DNA from 2 places in the Bacillus sp. ISL-46 genome. Region 2 is predicted to be linked to the other one. Evidence: riboswitches for the same ligand, from Rfam matches in the RefSeq annotation. Region 2 holds a riboswitch; the other holds the start of a gene.
The links. Region 2 has a riboswitch for FMN ahead of J7E67_RS11340 (ECF transporter S component). Riboswitches for the same ligand answer to the same signal wherever they lie in the genome.
Positions count from the first base shown of each region.

Region 1: it holds a riboswitch for FMN, as region 2 does, so the genes downstream of both, ribE (riboflavin synthase) here and J7E67_RS11340 (ECF transporter S component) in region 2, are expected to answer to the same signal.

Region 1 is NZ_JAGGQR010000010.1:184,229-187,430, reverse strand. Features, by position in the region: gene katA (catalase) at 1-792, shown strand, start outside; gene J7E67_RS05190 (GyrI-like domain-containing protein) at 958-1,428, shown strand; FMN riboswitch at 1,590-1,738, shown strand; gene ribE (riboflavin synthase) at 1,886-2,545, shown strand; partial or broken gene ribB (3,4-dihydroxy-2-butanone-4-phosphate synthase) at 2,605-3,202, shown strand, end outside.
Region 2 is NZ_JAGGQR010000016.1:18,389-21,590, forward strand. Features, by position in the region: gene J7E67_RS11330 (YpbB family protein) at 1-239, opposite strand, end outside; gene J7E67_RS11335 (ferredoxin) at 501-749, shown strand; gene J7E67_RS11340 (ECF transporter S component) at 863-1,447, opposite strand; FMN riboswitch at 1,614-1,745, opposite strand; gene J7E67_RS11345 (peptidoglycan DD-metalloendopeptidase family protein) at 1,890-2,645, opposite strand; gene J7E67_RS11350 (hypothetical protein) at 2,813-3,202, opposite strand, start outside.

The DNA.
Region 1 (3,202 bases), on a different contig from region 2:
AAGAATATGGCACCAGAGCTTGCTGGTAAGTTAGCTGGTGATAATCCTGATTACCATACGGAAGACTTATTTCATGCAATTGACAAGGGGGACTTCCCAGCATGGAGACTCCATGTTCAAATCATGCCTTTTGAAGATGCTGAAACGTATCGCTTCGATCCGTTTGATGTCACAAAGGTATGGTCACATAAGGACTACCCATTAATCGAGGTTGGGCGTATGGTGCTCAACCGTAATCCGGAAAACTATTTTGCAGAGGTCGAGCAGGCCACATTCTCTCCTGGAACAATGGTCCCTGGTGTTGAGGCTTCGCCGGATAAAATGCTTCAAGGCCGACTATTTGCTTATTCGGATGCCCACCGCTATCGTGTAGGACCGAATCATAATTTGCTCCCAATTAATCGTCCAAAGGTAGAAGTAAATAACTATCAACGTGATGGGGCGATGCGTTCCGATCATAATGGTGGTGGTTCGGTTTACTATGAGCCAAACAGTTTTGGAGGACCAAAGGAGGAACCTGAACATAAACAAACTGCCTTCCAGGTTACTGGACTTGCTGAACAAGTAGCCTATGATCAAAATGACCACTACACACAAGCCGGTGATTTATATCGCTTAATGTCAGCAGACGAGCGTGCCCGCTTAATTGAAACAGTGGTAGGCGCAATGAAGCCAGTTGAGAGGGATGACATAAAGCTTCGTCAAATTCAACATTTCTACAAAGCAGACCCAGAATATGGTGAGAAAGTAGCCAAAGGGTTAAATCTAGCTATTCCTCAAGAGGTAAAGTGACTATGAAACTAGTAAAGGCCGTTCATTAAGATGAACGGTCTTTTTTCATGGTAACAAGAGCTGAGATCTAGTCAATTTTTTAATGATTAATCGAACTATTTTTGCAGGAATTTAAGGGCAATGATTAGAATTATATTAATATGATGATTCAAAAGGGGGATTAGCATGAGTATCCAGGTAATAGAAAAAGAAGAAATGAAAGTTGTTGGGATTTCATGGAATGGAACTTACTCACAAATCAGTACACTTCCACGTCTTTTTCAAGAAATGGTTAATCGACTAGAAGAAGTATCCTATCAAACGAAAGAACCTGTATTGATTGCACCTTTTCATAGCCGGGAAACAGAGTTCACCTATTATGTAACAACGCCCGTAGAAAAAATTGACGAAATTCCCGATGGTATGGTTGGATTTACGATTCCGAGTAAAAATTATGTTTTTTCTACCCATAAAGGAAAGCAAGAGGAAGTCGAAATTACATATCAACAAATATATGCTTGGATGAAAGAATATGGCTATGAACAGGATCACAACGCATTAAGCATTGAAGTATATAAAGAAGAGAATAAACATCTGTATGCTTCTGGGGAGCTTCACTTTGATATTTATTTACCGGTAAAGACTTATAAAGAGTAAACTAATTCTTTCAATGGAAGCAAGCTAAGGGAAGAAGCAATCACCTTAGCTTATGGATTTTATGTGAAATAATGATCAAATAATTTTAGAATGAAAATACTTTTTAGTGCGTTTCCCTTTACTGTTACAATAGATTATACTATCATTAATTTAAGAATTGTATATTCCTTCGGGGTCAGGTGAAATTCCTAACCGGCGGTGATGAAGCGATGCTTCTTAGTCCGTGACCCGTTTAACATATTATTGTTAAACGGTGGATCTGGTGAAACTCCAGAGCCGACAGTTAAAGTCTGGATGGGAGAAGGAAAAGACAGGATTAATTGTAGGGTGTAGTGTACCTATTTTTAACCCTTTATTTTCTATTGTCTTTTACAGGACCCTGAGGACTTATTGTCTTCAGGGTCCTTTTCATTTTAGCGTAAGAATTTAAGTGGAACCTAGTAAGGAGAAGGAAATTATGTTTACTGGAATTATTGAAGAAATTGGGGTAGTCGCGAACATCCAGCGGACTGGGGAGTCGTTTGTGTTAGCCATTGAAGCAAAGAAAATACTAAATGATGTTCACCTTGGCGACAGTATTGCGGTCAACGGGGTATGTCTAACGGTGACATCCTTTACGGGAAAGCTGTTCACGGTAGATGTTATGCCCGAAACGGTCAAAGCTTCAAGTTTAAATATGGTAAAGCGAGGTTCCAAAGTAAATCTTGAGCGGGCGATGGCAGCAGGTGGAAGGTTTGGCGGCCATTTTGTCTCAGGACATATCGATGGAACAGGCATAATTAAAAGTAAACAGTCCTTCGAAAATGCGGTCTACTATGAGATTGAAGCGGAGCAGGAATTATTAAAATATGTCATCTTAAGAGGCTCTATCACGGTAGATGGGACAAGTTTGACTGTTTTTGCGGTAACAGAAAATAGTTTTACACTATCGATCATCCCCCATACATTATCGGAAACGATTTTGGGACTAAAAGGGTCAGGGGATATCGTTAATCTAGAATGCGATATGATTGGTAAATACGTTGGACATTTTATCAAAAACCTTTCAAGTGATACAGCGCAAAAGCGTAAGACAGGGATAACGGCACAATTTTTAGCAGACAATGGCTTTAATTAAATGATGGTTGGAAAAGTCTAGTTTTAATTGGTTTGTAATTTTGAAAGGAGAGATGTGGCGTGTTTAATACGATTGACGAAGCTCTTGCTGATTTAAAAGAAGGAAAGGTTGTTATTGCCTGCGATGATGAGAACAGGGAAAATGAAGGGGACTTTATTTCTCTTGCTGAAAAAGCAACGCCTGAGGTTATAAATCTTATGGCCACTCACGGAAGAGGTCTAATCTGTGTTCCCATTGACGAGGCATTAGCTCAAAAGCTCGACTTACATCCAATGGTTTCCAAGAACACGGATCCAAATCGAACAGCTTTTACCGTAAGCATTGACCATAAATTTTCTACCACTGGCATTTCTGCATTTGAACGTTCAGCAACGGTGTTGAGTATGGTTGACCCGGAATCAAAAGCATCTGATTTTTTAAGACCAGGGCATATGTTTCCGCTAATTGCTAAAAAAGGCGGAGTCTTGAGCAGAACGGGGCATACAGAAGCAGCTGTAGACCTTGCAATTTTATGCGGTGCCAAGCCTGCTGGTGTCATTTGTGAAATCATGAATGACGATGGCACGATGGCACGTGTCCCCCAACTGCGTAAAATTGCTGATAAGCTAAACATTAAAATGATAACGATTAAAGATTTAGTAGAATACCGAAACAACA
Region 2 (3,202 bases):
CGTTGTTCCCCTATATTTATTAACCAATTTTTTTCTACCATTGATTGATGTATTTCATCAAAGGAGTCCCTTGTTAATTGCTCATAAATCCCAAAAAATTTTTTTAATGAAAATAGGTGGGCGTCTTGGATAGTTTGTGATGATTTTTTTCCATTCAACAGGTGATAGACGGAGTAAATCGTCCGTTCCCTGTTTAATTGTTTGACACTATAAAGAATAATGGATTCAAGTTGCATCATACTAAGTCCCCCGCCGTTTTTCGTACATTATCGACAAAATATCCATTTTTCTTCTTTATTCTATCATGAAATAAAGTAGATTGTTGCCCAAAAATGTGGAAGAATTAGAAATTCAACTATATAATCTACAGGTATATGGGTATTTTTCTATTGAAAAGTTATCGATACAGTTTTACAATAGATATGAGTTATCCGTTTTCAATTTGATAATGGAAAATGTGTAAGAATAATTTTGTTTATATTACTGGGAGGTTTTTTTTCATGGCAAAGTACACAATTGTGGATAAGGAAACTTGCATTGCATGTGGGGCTTGCGGCGCAGCAGCACCAGATATTTATGATTATGATGATGAAGGCATTGCATTTGTAACTCTTGATGATAATGAAGGAATTGTTGAAATTCCAGATGTATTAATCGATGATATGATGGATGCTTTTGAAGGCTGTCCTACTGATTCCATTAAGGTAGCTGACGAAGCTTTTGATGGCAATCCAACTAAATTTGAATAATATTTAGGTAAAACAAATGTTAAGCTACTACCTCTCTCCTTTTTAAGGGAGAGGTTTTAATTTTTTACAAAAAAACAACAGGAGGAATGGGTCCATCCTGTTGTTTTTATTTATTAGACGCTTTTAATTGTTGTGTTCTTATTAATCCATGCCTGCATCCGAATGAACAGAAGCATAAAGATGGATGACATCATAACACCTTTTATTAAGTTAAAAGGTAAGATAGCAGGGACTACCAAATTACGCATATCAGGGAATCCCATAAGAGCAGTATAAGCCGGTAAAATGAAGAAGTAATTTAACAAACTCATCATTACCGCCATTATAGCTGTCCCGGCGATTAACGCTAATGTCATACCTTTTCTAGTTTTGAGTCTATTATATACGAAATATGTTGGCAGGATAAACACAATGCCAGCAGCAAAATTGGCTATATGGCCAACAGGAATTCCTGTAAAACTTCCTGTCTGAATATAATTAAGGACATTTTTAAAAAACTCAACTAATATTCCTGCAATTGGTCCAAAAATCAATGTGGCAATTAATGCTGGGATGTCGCTGAAATCGACAAACAAGAAATTTGGGAATAAAGGCAATGGAAATTGTATTAGCATTAACAGAAATGCAATACTGCTCAACATTCCAATTGACACATAAGCCCTTACATTCATTTTCCTCTGTTTCTTCATCTTCTTCATCTTCCTCTCTCCTTTTTTGATCCATCGCGTTTAGGAAGAGAGGTTCAGCAAACAGTCGAGACCTAAGTAAATAAAAACTCCCTCAAGAAAATCTACTTGAGGGAGTTTACAAAGGCACGCTTAATAAACGTTCATTAAACATTAATTTTTTGAACGTCTGCAGAACCTCCATCTTCTCCCATCCAGACTATACTGTCGGCTTTGGAATCACACCAAATCCTGCCATAAAGGCTCGCGGGCTTATGAGTTTCACTCAAATACCGCCGATCGGGAATTTCACCCTGCCCCGAAGATAGATCGATATATAATTACAAATATAATTATACTGCTTCCTGCATTTTTTGTTAAGTAAAAGGTTTACGTTTTAACGCATTTGTAACTTTTTTAAACAGTTTCCAAAAAAAAAACCGCAGACACTTGAGTCCACGGGTTGTTTATTATCTCAATTTACATTTAATACTTGCTTAGGTTTAATAAGATCCGAGGACAGATGGTTAAGTTGTTTAATACGTGTTACCGTCATATTTCTTTTCCTCGAAATGGAGTACAATGTGTCGCCTTGTTTGACGATATATTGTTTTTTTCCTTTCTCTGTTTTGTCTTCCTTTTGAAGTTTTACATGGGAGCTTGCTTCTAATACATCGTCATTGATTCCAGCTATTCCACCCTGTACATTCTCGCCTGTGTCCGCTTTTCCTAAGAACTTTTCTGGATCCAATGCATATTTCTTATCATATCTCCACTCATGCTGGTGGGTTTCAAAATGAAGATGGGTCCCAGTAGCTTGTCCTGTTCTCCCCATTTTCCCTATTACGGTTCCCTGCTTAATACTTTGACCTTCTAATACAGTTCGCTTGTTTAAATGGGCATAGACAGTAACAAAATGACTTGGATGTTTTATAAATACTACATTTCCGTATGTATTCGAATAATAGGATTTAACTACTTGACCATCATCGACGGCAAGAACAGGGGTGTTCAATTTTCCAGCAATATCAATTCCCTTATGTTTACCCATTCTCGTTCCATATGTATCAGAAATAATACCGTCTGCAGGCCATATCCACCCATCCTTTATCTCTTTCTCATCCTTCATACTTGCTTCGGAATGTATTCCACCTAAAAATAACAAACTGATACATAGCGCCATAATTAGGGCAATAAGAACCCTTTTTATGTAGTCTCGCATTTTCTTCATTCAACCTCCTTAGTTCTTTTCCTCCTCCACACCATATGTTAGTTGTTTCACCTTTAGAACATATACCTTGGTGGAGGAGCGATTAGACATACTTGTTATAATTTGGAGATTATAGTTATTTTATTCATGATAAAAAAAATCAACCACTAGGGGTTGATTGAGAATAATTATTGAAGCGTCTGTAGGTTTGGCGCACGCGGGACTTTGTTTTCCTTTGATAGGTCAAATGTTCCGATTTTTTTTATAGGCGAATTTTTTATAATGACTTTTTCTAAACCAAATTCTTTAGCTGTTAATAACAAGGACTCATAAGCGTTAATCGTAACTTGGTCTTCTCGTAGACTCGAATTTTCATCTATTGTAACTAGTAAAGTTTTTTCTTTAATGGATACATCCTTAATCGGCAGAGCAGGAAAAAGTGAACTTTTTAACCCTAATAAGGGCTGATCATTCTTCATTGCCTCCAAAGCCCTATTAATATCAGTATACGTCTCTATTGATGGAACTAAGTAGGGGATTTCACTATCTTTGGAAAAATAAAAGAAGAAGGCATGATT